Regions from separate parts of the Streptomyces sp. NPDC005393 genome, predicted to be linked through region 3. Evidence: predicted binding sites of a transcription regulator. Region 3 holds the regulator's gene; each other region holds the start of a gene.
What was found. Region 3 encodes HrcA, which represses chaperone genes, less so after heat shock. Its sites were predicted from a motif close to TTNGCACTCNGNNNNNCNGAGTGCNAA; they were not measured.
Positions count from the first base shown of each region.

Region 1 (4,283 bases), on a different contig from region 3:
CGTGGGAGAGCCTTCCGATCGGGTGAGCAGGATCGTGCAGGCGTTCACCCCTTCGAGGCGGAGCTTCTTGCGGAGCTGTTCCGGCTCGACGGCCGAGCCGCGCTTCTTGATGGTGGCGATGCCGACCTCCCGCTCGCGCAGCAGGGCCTTGAGCTTCTTCAGGTTGAAGGGCAGGACGTCGGTGATCTCGTATGCCGTGGCGTAGGGCGTCGGGCGCAGCTCGTCGGTCGTGATGTAGGCGATCGTGGGGTCGATGAGGCGGCCGCCGATGCGGGCGGCGACATCGGCGACGAGGTGGGCGCGGATGACGGCGCCGTCCGGTTCGTAGAGCCAGCGGCCGACCGGACCCGGGTCGGGGTCGGGGAGGCGGCAGGTGCCGAGGAGGGAGTGGCCGCCCGGCAGGAGGGTGGCGCGGCGCATCCCGGGGCGGGCCGTGCCGAACCACAGGACGGCCTCCTTCACATTGCCGTGGTCCGAGATCCACTCGGCCTCCGCGTCCGGTGGGATCGCCTCGTGCGGAATGCCCGGGGCGATCTTGAGGGCGGCGCGCGGGGTGGTGCGGGCGGCCTCGATGGCCCAGGACAGGGGCGGGGAGTACGCCTCGGGGTCGAAGACACGGCCACGGCCGCCGCGCCGGGCGGGGTCGACGAAGACGGCGTCGAAGGGGGCGGTGTCGATCTCGGTGACATCCGCGCAGCGGACCTCGATGAGGCCGGCCAGGCCCAGCGCCTCGGCGTTGGCGCGGGCGACGGCGCAGGTCAGCGGATCACGGTCGACGGCCAGGACCGAGATCCCGGCGCGCGCGAGCGCGATCGCGTCGCCGCCGATGCCACAGCACAGATCGGCGACCCGGCGGACGCCGAACTCCACGAACCGGGCGGCGCGGTAGTCGGCGACGGAGGTGCGGGTGGACTGCTCGACACCGTTCGGCGTGAAGTACATGCGGTACGCGTCCTCGGCACCGAATTTGGCCACCGCCCGCTGCCGCAGCTCGGCCTGGGTCAGGGCCGCCGAGACCAGCGCCGGCGGATGGTCGCGGCGCAGCCGGGTCGCGGTGGCGAGCTCATGCGCCGGGTCGTAATCGCGGAGCGCGGAGAGCAGTGACTGCCCCTCTTCGCCGAGCAGTGAGTCGAAGGCGTCAACGTCCACATGGCCCATTCTCCCCGCTCCGGCGAGCGCATTCGCACGTCTGGGGCGAGCGGTTTCGCGCTCCGCGGCCGAAGATCACTTATGTGATGATGATCAAGACTGGCTTTTCGAGGTGTCTGGTTCTCGCCGCCACGACGGCGATCATGCTCACCGGATGCGGCAGCCTCGGTACTCCCGAGCCGTACGCCAAGGCGGGCCGGGCGGCCGACGCGCCGCCCGCATCCTCCGCCCCCGCGTCGGAGTGGCGGCCGCAGTCGGGGCCGGAGCCCGGGCCGGAGCCCGGGCAGGAATCCGGGCAGGAGCCGGAGGGGCGGCCCCCGGCGCCGCCCGTGCCACCGCCCCCCCACGCGGGCGCGCAGCCGCCCCCGGACGCGGACGCGTCACCGCCCCCGGGCTCGATGCCCGGGTCCGCCCCGCCGCCGGCCTCCGATCCCCCCGGCTCGGCCCCGCCGTGGGTGCGCTCGGCGCCGATGGGCGACCCGGACGCGTACCGCCGCTGGGGGCTCGACCGGCCGCTGGAGGTGCCGCCGCCCCCGCCCGCCGGCAAGCCGCTGCTCGGACCGCCGGGGCCGCAACGGGCGGCGGTGCCGCCGCTGGTGCGCCGGGTGCCCACCAACGACCGGGTGGTCTTCGTGACCATCGACGACGGCATCGAGAAGGACCCGCGCTTCGTGGAACAGGCCCGGGATCTCGGCCTGCCGTTCACCGCGTTCCTGACCGACAACGTGATCGGCGACCAGTACGGCTACTTCGACCAGCTCCGCCGACTCGGCAACCCGATGGAGAACCACACGCTCACCCATCCCAGCCTCGCCGGCATGAACTACGACGACCAGGTCCGGGAGATCTGCGGTCAGCAGGACATCCTCCGCAACCGCTTCGGCCGGCAGCCACGTCTCTTCCGCCCGCCCTACGGCGAGTACGACGAGACGACGCTGCACGCGGCGGCCTCCTGCGGGATCCAGACGGTGGTGCTGTGGCGCGCCGAGATGGAGACCCACGGGCTGGCGTACCGCTCCGGCGGGGAGCTGCGGCCGGGGGACATCATCCTCGCGCACTTCCGGGGCCCGGAGCAGCTGGAGGGGCAGTCCATGACCGACATGATCACTTCGCTGGTGCGTGCGATCCAGGCACAGGGGTTCACCATCGGCCGGCTGGAGGACTACGTATGACGCCGACCCGCGCGGCTCGCCACCTCGTCCCTTGGCACTCTGGTTGACTGAGTGCTAACCGCGTCATAATGTCGGGGCTGGCACTCGGGAGCACCGAGTGCCAGAGATACAGCGACGGGCAGGTCCGGCACCCGCGACGACGGATCCACCTGGTCGCCACCTCAGACAGTTAACCCCGTGAGATCTCCGAAGGGGGAGGTCGGATCGTGACGACCACCAGCTCCAAGGTTGCCATCAAGCCGCTTGAGGACCGCATTGTGGTCCAGCCGCTCGACGCCGAGCAGACCACGGCTTCGGGCCTGGTCATTCCGGACACCGCCAAGGAGAAGCCCCAGGAGGGCGTCGTCCTGGCCGTGGGCCCGGGCCGCTTCGAGGACGGCAAGCGTCTTCCGCTCGACGTCTCCGTCGGTGACGTCGTGCTGTACAGCAAGTACGGCGGCACCGAGGTGAAGTACAACGGCGAGGAGTACCTCGTCCTCTCGGCTCGCGACGTCCTCGCGATCATCGAGAAGTAATCACCGAAGTTTTGCCTATGAGCCGCGCCCCGGTGCCCGTGTCACAGATACCCGGGGTCGGGGCGCGGTTCGTTTGAGAGGACATACGCAACCCATGGCGAAGATCCTGAAGTTCGACGAGGACGCCCGTCGCGCCCTTGAGCGCGGCGTCAACAAGCTTGCGGACACCGTCAAGGTGACGATCGGCCCCCGTGGCCGCAATGTCGTCATCGACAAGAAGTTCGGTGCTCCGACCATCACCAACGACGGTGTCACCATCGCCCGCGAGGTCGAGGTCGAGGACCCGTTCGAGAACATGGGCGCCCAGCTGGTGAAGGAGGTGGCGACCAAGACCAACGACATCGCTGGTGACGGCACCACCACCGCCACCGTGCTGGCCCAGGCGCTGGTCCGCGAGGGCCTGAAGAACGTGGCCGCGGGTGCCTCCCCGGCCGCCCTGAAGAAGGGCATCGACGCGGCCGTCAAGGCCGTCTCGGACGAGCTGCTGGCCACCGCCCGCCCGATCGACTCCAAGTCCGACATCGCCGCCGTGGCCGGGCTGTCCGCTCAGGACAAGCAGGTCGGCGAGCTGATCGCCGAGGCGATGGACAAGGTCGGCAAGGACGGTGTCATCACCGTCGAGGAGTCCAACACCTTCGGCCTGGAGCTCGACTTCACCGAGGGCATGTCCTTCGACAAGGGCTACCTCTCCCCGTACATGGTGACCGACCAGGAGCGTATGGAGGCCGTCCTCGACGACCCGTACATCCTGATCCACCAGGGCAAGATCGCCTCGATCCAGGACCTCCTGCCGCTGCTGGAGAAGATCATCCAGGCCGGCGCCAGCAAGCCGCTGCTGATCATCGCCGAGGACGTGGAGGGCGAGGCCCTGTCCACCCTCGTCGTCAACAAGATCCGTGGCACCTTCAGCGCCGTCGCGGTGAAGGCCCCGGGCTTCGGCGACCGCCGTAAGGCGATGCTCGGCGACATCGCGGCCCTCACCGGCGCGACCGTCATCGCCGAGGAGGTCGGCCTCAAGCTCGACCAGGCCGACCTGGACGTGCTGGGCACCGCCCGCCGCGTGACCGTCACCAAGGACGACACCACCATCGTCGACGGTGGCGGCAAGCCCGGGGACGTCCAGGCGCGTATCAACCAGATCAAGGCCGAGATCGAGTCCACCGACTCCGACTGGGACCGCGAGAAGCTGCAGGAGCGGCTCGCGAAGCTGGCCGGCGGCGTGTGCGTGATCCGCGTGGGCGCGGCCACCGAGGTCGAGCTCAAGGAGAAGAAGCACCGTCTGGAGGACGCCATCTCCGCGACCCGCGCCGCGGTCGAGGAGGGCATCGTCTCCGGTGGTGGCTCCGCTCTGGTCCACGCCGCGAAGGTGCTTGAGGGCAGCCTGAACCTCCAGGGCGACGAGGCCACCGGTGCCGCCGTGGTCCGCCGCGCGGTCGTCGAGCCGCTG
Region 1 is NZ_JBEXFG010000013.1:129-4,411, forward strand. It holds gene ABZS71_RS13840 (methyltransferase domain-containing protein) at 1-1,158, opposite strand, end outside; gene ABZS71_RS13845 (polysaccharide deacetylase family protein) at 1,236-2,321, shown strand; gene groES (co-chaperone GroES) at 2,528-2,836, shown strand; gene groL (chaperonin GroEL) at 2,931-4,283, shown strand, end outside.
Region 1: the regulator HrcA is predicted to act here: its motif matches at 2,353-2,379, upstream of groES (co-chaperone GroES).

Region 2 (4,283 bases), on a different contig from region 3:
CCTTTCGGCCCCGCCGTCGCCCTGTCCTGCCGTGAGTGCGGTGAGCGTTTCGACCTCGGCCCGATCTTCGCGTGCGAGGCGTGTTTCGGGCCGCTCGAGGTCGCGTACGACCTGCCGAGCGGCGACCCGGAGGGGCTGCGCCGGCAGATCGAGACCGGTCCGGACAACATCTGGCGCTACGCCCCCCTCCTGCCGGTTCCGGCGGACGTCGCGGCCACGCCCAGTCTGAACCCCGGCTTCACCCAGCTGGTCAAGGCCGACAACCTCGCCCGTGAGCTCGGTGTCACGGGCGAGCTGCACATCAAGGACGACTCCGGCAACCCCACTCACTCCTTCAAGGACCGGGTCGTCGCCATCGCCGTCCAGGCCGCCCGCGCCTTCGGCTTCACCACCCTCTCCTGCTCCTCCACCGGCAACCTCGCCGGCGCGGTCGGCGCCGCGGCCGCCCGTGCGGGATTCCGCTCCTGCGTCTTCATCCCACACGACCTGGAGGCGGGCAAGGTCGTGATGGCGGCCGTCTACGGCGGCGAACTGGTCGGCATCGAGGGCACGTACGACGACGTCAACCGCTTCTGCAGCGAGCTGATCGGCGACCCCGCGGGCGAGGGCTGGGGCTTCGTCAACGTCAACCTGCGTCCGTACTACGGCGAGGGGTCCAAGACCCTGGCGTACGAGATCTGCGAGCAGCTCGGCTGGCGGCTGCCGGACCAGATCGTCATCCCGATCGCCTCGGGCTCCCAGCTCACCAAGATCGACAAGGGGCTGAAGGAGCTCATCGCGCTCGGTCTGGTCGAGGACAAGCCGTACAAGATCTTCGGCGCCCAGGCCGAGGGCTGCTCCCCGGTCTCCGCCGCCTTCAAGGCGGGCCATGACGTCGTACGGCCGCAGAAGCCGCAGACCATCGCCAAGTCGCTCGCCATCGGCAACCCGGCGGACGGCCCGTACGTCCTCGACATCGCGCGCCGCACCGGCGGCGCCGTGGAGGACGTCAACGACGAGCAGATCGTCGACGCGATCAAGCTGCTGGCCCGCACCGAGGGGATCTTCGCGGAGACCGCGGGCGGGGTGACGGTCGGCGTGACGAAGAAGCTGATCGAGGACGGGCTCCTCGACCCGACCCTCACCACCGTCGTCCTCAACACCGGTGACGGCCTCAAGACTCTCGACGCGGTGGCCCCCACCACCGGGCCCTCCGCCATCATCCGCCCCACCCTTGACTCGTTCCGAGAGGCTGGCCTCGTATGAGCGTCAACGTCCGAATCCCGACCATCCTGCGCACCTACACCGGCGGTCAGGCCGAGGTCAGCGCCGAGGGCGCGACCCTCGCCGAGGTCCTGGAAGACCTGGAGAAGAACCACCAGGGGATCTCGGCCCGCGTCCTGGATGACACCGGCAAGCTGCGCCGCTTCGTCAACGTCTACGTCAACGACGACGACGTCCGGTTCGCCGACGGCCTGGGCACGGCCACGCCGGACGGCGCCGGGGTCTCGATCATCCCGGCGGTCGCGGGCGGCTGCTGACCTCCGATCACCCCCTCACCTTTGGAATCGCCCCGTCCGGGGAGAAACGGACGGGGCGATTCCGTGTGTGGAATCGCGATACAGTTGCCCCGCTTCTCCCATGGCCCCGCCGTCGGACCCGCATATGAGAACTCGTCAACTTGTGCGCAAAGTGTGAGCGCGATTTGTCGGGTTAGTGCTCTATGCCCGGCCCGGCTTGCCCGAACTTCACGGGAATTCTTCACTTTTTACCGATCGGCCATGCCCAGAATTCTCGTCCGATTGACCTGTTGCAGAGGGCGTTGGGACGGATACATTCAGCGGCGGTCGACGCGTTCCGGCGCACACCCTCCATGACCGGAGGGTGAGGTCTGACCCGGGTCCGCGGAGTGCGGTCCTGCGCAAGGGCCAGTAATAGGGGAGTTAGGAATGGCTCAGGGCACCGTCAAGTGGTTCAACGCGGAGAAGGGGTACGGCTTCATCGCGGTCGACGGTGGTGCGGACGTGTTCGTCCACTACAGCGCGATCCAGATGGACGGTTACCGCACCCTCGAGGAAGGCCAGCGGGTCGAGTTCGAGATCTCGCAGGGCCAGAAGGGCCCGCAGGCGGACATGGTCCGCGTGGCCGTAGGCTGACGCGCCGACGCGAGGCAGCTGACTGAAGTGTCGAAGGGCCTGTGCCCCCTTGGGGGTACGGGCCCTTCGGCGTACGCGCCCTGCCCTGCGCTCCCTTGCCTTCTGTACCCCCTTGACCGGGCGCTTGCGCCCACCCGTCGCCCGACCGCCACCCCTCAACGACGCCTTCGGGCGCTTGCACTCATAGGGGTCGAGTGCTAATCATTGGCGTTAGCACTCTGACGTTGAGAGTGACAGAAGGACCGGGTCGGTGAGGCCCGCCCGGCAGTACGGGGCAAGGAACCGTACGGCCGGCAGGCCGTCCGTCGCGGGCGCCAGCGCGGTCCGGAGCAATCCACCCCGTCTTGGGAGGACCACTTCACATGGCCAAGATCATCGCGTTCGACGAGGAGGCGCGGCGCGGCCTCGAGCGCGGGATGAACCAGCTCGCCGACGCCGTCAAGGTCACCCTCGGCCCCAAGGGCCGTAACGTCGTCCTCGAGAAGAAGTGGGGCGCCCCCACGATCACCAACGATGGTGTGTCCATCGCCAAGGAGATCGAGCTCGAGGACCCGTACGAGAAGATCGGCGCCGAGCTGGTCAAGGAGGTCGCGAAGAAGACGGACGACGTCGCCGGTGACGGCACGACGACCGCGACCGTCCTCGCCCAGGCGCTGGTCAAGGAAGGCCTCCGCAACGTAGCCGCGGGCGCCAACCCGATGGCTCTCAAGCGCGGCATCGAGAAGGCCGTCGAGGCCGTCTCCGCCCAGCTGCTCGAGCAGGCCAAGGACGTGGAGACCAAGGAGCAGATCGCCTCCACCGCCTCCATCTCCGCCGCCGACACCCAGATCGGCGAGCTCATCGCCGAGGCGATGGACAAGGTCGGCAAGGAAGGTGTCATCACCGTCGAGGAGTCGCAGACCTTCGGGCTCGAACTCGAGCTCACCGAGGGCATGCGCTTCGACAAGGGCTACATCTCCCCGTACTTCGCGACGGACATGGAGCGTATGGAGGCGTCGCTCGACGACCCGTACATCCTGATCGTCAACTCGAAGATCTCCAGCGTGAAGGACCTCCTTCCGCTGCTGGAGAAGGTCATGCAGTCGGGCAAGCCGCTGCTGATCATCGCCGAGGACGTCGAGGGCGAGGCCCTGGCGACCCTGGTCGTCAACAAGATCCGTGGCACCTTCAAGTCCGTCGCCGTCAAGGCCCCGGGCTTCGGTGACCGCCGTAAGGCCATGCTCGGCGACATCGCCATCCTCACCGGTGGCACCGTCATCTCCGAGGAGGTCGGTCTCAAGCTGGAGAATGCGACGATCGACCTGCTCGGCCGCGCCCGCAAGGTCACCGTCACCAAGGACGAGACCACCATCGTGGACGGCGCCGGCGACCCCGAGCAGGTGCAGGGCCGGGTCAACCAGATCCGCGCCGAGATCGAGTCCTCGGACTCGGACTACGACCGCGAGAAGCTCCAGGAGCGCCTCGCGAAGCTGGCCGGCGGCGTCGCCGTCATCAAGGCCGGTGCCGCGACCGAGGTCGAGCTCAAGGAGCGCAAGCACCGCATCGAGGACGCGGTGCGCAACGCCAAGGCCGCCGTGGAGGAGGGCATCGTCGCCGGTGGTGGCGTCGCCCTGCTGCAGACCGTCTCCGTGTTCGAGAAGCTCGAGCTCGAGGGCGACGAGGCCACCGGTGCCCAGGCCGTGCGTCTGGCGCTCGAGGCCCCGCTGAAGCAGATCGCGGTCAACGCCGGCCTCGAGGGCGGCGTCGTGGTGGAGAAGGTCCGCAACCTGACCCCGGGCCACGGCCTCAACGCCGCGACCGGCGAGTACGTCGACCTGATCGCCGAGGGCATCATCGACCCGGCCAAGGTCACGCGCTCCGCGCTGCAGAACGCCGCGTCGATCGCCGCGCTGTTCCTGACCACCGAGGCCGTCATCGCCGACAAGCCGGAGAAGGCCGCCGCGGCGGGCGCTCCGGGCGGCATGCCGGGCGGTGACATGGACTTCTGATCGGCGGATCATTCGCCGGTCGGTCGAACCGTCCAGGACGTCGGGGCGGCACCCTTCACGGGTGCCGCCCCGACGGCGTTATGCGCGCGTCCGCTTTGCCCAGCGCTTGCGGCTTTGCCCAGCGCTTGTGGCGGGCCTCAACCTGCGGCGGCCGTCAACC
Region 2 is NZ_JBEXFG010000025.1:18,241-22,523, forward strand. It holds gene thrC (threonine synthase) at 1-1,245, shown strand, start outside; gene ABZS71_RS21125 (MoaD/ThiS family protein) at 1,242-1,520, shown strand; gene ABZS71_RS21130 (cold-shock protein) at 1,929-2,135, shown strand; gene groL (chaperonin GroEL) at 2,498-4,123, shown strand.
Region 2: the regulator HrcA is predicted to act here: its motif matches at 2,346-2,372, upstream of groL (chaperonin GroEL).

Region 3 (4,283 bases):
CATAACGAGCTGTACTGGCGCGGCGCCGACTGGTGGGGCGCCGGACCCGGCGCGCACAGCCATGTGGGCGGCGTGCGGTGGTGGAACGTGAAGCACCCCGGGGCGTACGCGCAGGCGCTGAGCGAGGGCCGGTCGCCCGGGGCGGGCCGGGAGGTGCTGGCCGACGAGGAGCGTCGGGTGGAGCGGATTCTGCTGGAGCTGCGGCTGGCCGAGGGGTGCCCGCTGGCGCTGCTGCGCCCGGCCGGGGCGCGGGCCGCGGCGCGGGCGCTGGAGGACGGGCTGCTGGAGCCGGAGCCGTACGAGAAGGGGCGGGCGGTGCTCACGCTGCGGGGGCGGCTGCTGGCGGACGCCGTGGTCAGGGATCTGGTCGACTAGGGCCCCTGGACCGTCACGAAGTCGATCAGGTGCTCCACCCGCCCCAGCAGCTCCGGCTGGAGGTCCTTGTAGGTGTGGACCGAGGAGAGGATCCGCTGCCAGGCGGCGCCGGTGTTCTCGGGCCAGCCCAGGGCGCGGCAGACGCCCTTTTTCCAGTCCTGGCCGTGCGGCACGGTCGGCCAGGACTGGATGCCGACCGAGGACGGCTTCACGGCCTCCCAGACGTCGATGTAGGGGTGGCCGACGATCAGGACGTTCTCGTCGGTGACCTGTGCGGCGATACGGGACTCCTTGGAGCCGGTCACCAGATGGTCGACCAGGACGCCGAGCCGGGCGTCCGGGCCGGGGGAGAAGTCACGGACGATGGCGGGGAGGTCGTCGACGCCCTCCAGGTATTCCACGACGACGCCCTCGATCCGCAGATCGTCGCCCCAGACCCGCTCCACCAGCTCCGCGTCATGGCGCCCCTCGACGTAGATGCGCCCCGCGCGGGCGACCCTCGCGCGCGCTCCCGGGACGGCGATCGAGCCGGAGGCCGTGCGCCGGGGCGTGCTGGGGGCCGCCGTGCGCGGGCGTACAAGGGTGACGACGCGTCCCTCCAGGAGGAAGCCCCGGGGCTCCATGGGGAACACGCGGTGCTTGCCGAAGCGGTCCTCGAGGGTGACGGAGGGCCCCTGGGCGGTCTTCTCGCAGCGGATCACCGCACCGCAGAACCCGGTGGTGACCTCCTCGACGACGAGGTCCGGGTCGGCGGGGACCTCGGGGGCCGGCTGCTGCCGCTTCCAGGGCGGGGTCAGGTCCGGGTCGTACTGTCGCATCCGGATGACGATAGCGCGGGGTGTCAGTGAGACACGCCGAAGCGGGCGGCCAGTTCGTCGCGTTGGGCGCGGACGAACGCGGCGTCCACGACGGCGCCGTGGCCCGGGACGTACAGCGCGTCCTCGCCGCCGAGGGCGAGCAGCCGGTCGAGGGCGGCGGGCCAGTGGGTGGGGATCGCATCGTGCCCCGCCTGGGGCGGGCCCGACTCCTCGACCAGGTCGCCGCAGAAGACCACCTCGGGCCGGCCCGGGACCAGGACGGCCAGGTCATAGGCGGTATGGCCGGGGCCCACGTTCGCCAGGAGGACGGGGCGGCCGCCCAGGTCGAGGGTGAGCTCGCCGGAGACCCCATGGTGGGGGAGTACGAGGTGATCAGCGGCCTCGGTGGCGGCGTCCCGGTCCACGCCCTGCCGGATGGCGCTGTCGCGCAGCGGCTCCCTGTCGCGGCGCAGCAGCTCGTCGAGCCCGGCGGCCCCGTACACCTCGCAGCCCGCGAAGGCGGCGGTGCCGAGGACGTGGTCGAAATGCGGATGGGTCAGCGCGATGCGGGTGGGGCGGCGGCCGGAGAGCCGGGTGATCTGGCGACGGATCTCGGCGCCGTCGCGCAGCGTCGCGCCGGTGTCCACGACGAGGACGTCGGTCTCGCCGACGATCACGCCGGTCGTCTCGTCCCAGCCCGGCATCCGGCGGCGGGCGACACCGGGTGCGAGCTGTTCCCAGCCCGCCTCTTCCCAATACGTCTCCATACCGAGACGCTAGCTCTCGGGGCGATAGCGTGGCGGGTCGGGCAGGAGCCGCCACACGGCGGCTCTTGCCCATGCCACCGGCCCCCGCCGTACACTGGCTAGGGGGTTCTGGCACTCGTGACCTTTGAGTGCCAGGGGGACGACCTGATGAGACCGCTGGACTGGAGGTGCGCGGGGTGCTCAGCGAACGCAGGCTCGAAGTGCTGCGTGCCATTGTCCAGGACTATGTCGGGACGGAGGAGCCGGTCGGCTCCAAGGCGCTCACCGAGCGGCACCGGCTGGGGGTCTCCCCGGCCACGGTGCGTAACGACATGGCCGCGCTGGAGGACGAGGGCTTCATCGCCCAGCCGCATACGAGCGCCGGGCGGATCCCCACGGACAAGGGCTACCGGCTCTTCGTGGACAAGCTGGCCGGAGTGAAGCCGCTGTCCACTCCGGAGCGCCGGGCCATTCAGAATTTCCTGGACGGCGCCGTCGACCTCGACGATGTGGTGGGGCGCACGGTCCGGCTGCTGGCGCAGCTGACCCGGCAGGTCGCGGTGGTGCAGTACCCGTCGCTGACGCGTTCGACGGTGCGCCATGTGGAGCTGCTGCCGCTGGCCACGGCCCGGGTGATGCTGGTGCTGATCACCGACACCGGGCGGGTCGAGCAGCGCATGGTGGACTGCCCGACTCCGGTGAGCGAGGAGTCGCTCGCGGATCTGCGGGCCCGGCTCAACAGCCGGGTCGTGGGGCGGCGGTTCGCGGATGTGCCGCAGTTGGTGCAGGATCTTCCGGAGTCCTTCGAACAGGAGGACCGGGGGACGGTCTCGACCGTACTGGCGACCTTGCTCGAGACGCTTGTCGAGGAGACCGAGGAGCGGCTGATGATCGGCGGCACCGCGAACCTCACGCGTTTCGTGCATGATTTCCCCCTGACGATCCGGCCCGTTCTGGAGGCACTTGAGGAGCAGGTCGTCCTTCTCAAGCTGCTCGGTGAGGCCAAGGACTCGGGTATGACCGTGCGAATCGGGCATGAGAATGTTCACGAGGGGCTCACCGCCACCTCGGTCGTCGCGGTCGGCTACGGTTCGGGCGACGAGGCGGTCGCCAAACTCGGCGTGGTCGGACCGACCCGCATGGACTACCCCGGAACGATGGGAGCGGTACGCGCAGTGGCACGTTACGTCGGACAGATCCTGGCGGAGTCGTAAGTGGCGACGGACTACTACGCAGTCCTGGGCGTGCGGCGTGATGCCTCGCAGGACGAGATCAAGAAGGCATTCCGCCGGCTCGCACGCGAGCTGCACCCGGATGTGAACCCGGACCCGAAGACCCAGGAGCGGTTCAAGGAGATCAACGCCGCTTACGAGGTCTTGTCGGACCCGCAGAAGAAGCAGGTCTACGACCTGGGCGGGGACCCGATGTCGGGCGCGGCCGGAGGCGGCGGGGCCGGTGGCTTCGGCGCGGGCTTCGGCAACTTCTCCGACATCATGGACGCCTTCTTCGGCACCGCGTCGCAGCGCGGCCCGCGGTCCAGGACCCGGCGCGGCCAGGACGCGATGATCCGTCTCGATGTGGAGCTCAGCGAGGCCGCGTTCGGGACGACGAAGGACATCCAGGTCGACACCGCCGTCGTCTGCACCACGTGCAGCGGCGAGGGCGCGGCGCCGGGCACCTCGGCGCAGACCTGCGACATGTGCCGTGGCCGCGGTGAGGTCTCGCAGGTGACGCGGTCCTTCCTGGGCCAGGTCATGACCTCGCGGCCGTGTCCGCAGTGCCAGGGCTTCGGCACCGTGGTGCCGACCCCGTGCCCGGAGTGCGCGGGCGACGGGCGGATCCGTTCGCGGCGCACGCTGACGGTGAAGATCCCGGCCGGTGTGGACAACGGCACCCGGATCCAGCTGGCGGGCGAGGGCGAGGTCGGCCCGGGTGGCGGCCCGGCGGGCGACCTGTATGTGGAGATCCACGAGGTGCCGCACGCGGTCTTCCAGCGGCGCGGCGACGATATGCACTGCACGGTGACCATCCCGATGACGGCGGCGGCGCTGGGCACCAAGGTGCCGCTGGAGACGCTGGACGGGCTGGAGGAGGTCGACATCCGGCCCGGCACCCAGTCCGGCCAGTCGATCCCGCTGCACCAGCGGGGCGTCACCCATCTGCGCGGCGGCGGCCGAGGCGATCTGATCGTGCATGTCGAGGTGATGACCCCGACCAAGCTCGACCCGGAGCAGGAGGAGCTGCTGCGGCGGCTGTCCAAGCTGCGCGGCGAGGAGCGCCCGATAGGGGAATTCAAGCCGGGGCAGCAGGGGCTGTTCTCGCGCCTCAAGGACGCGTTCAACGGTCGGTAGGCGCCCGGCCGGGG
Region 3 is NZ_JBEXFG010000004.1:193,049-197,331, forward strand. It holds gene hemW (radical SAM family heme chaperone HemW) at 1-375, shown strand, start outside; gene ABZS71_RS06800 (DUF3097 domain-containing protein) at 372-1,193, opposite strand; gene ABZS71_RS06805 (MBL fold metallo-hydrolase) at 1,217-1,939, opposite strand; gene hrcA (heat-inducible transcriptional repressor HrcA) at 2,116-3,132, shown strand; gene dnaJ (molecular chaperone DnaJ) at 3,133-4,269, shown strand.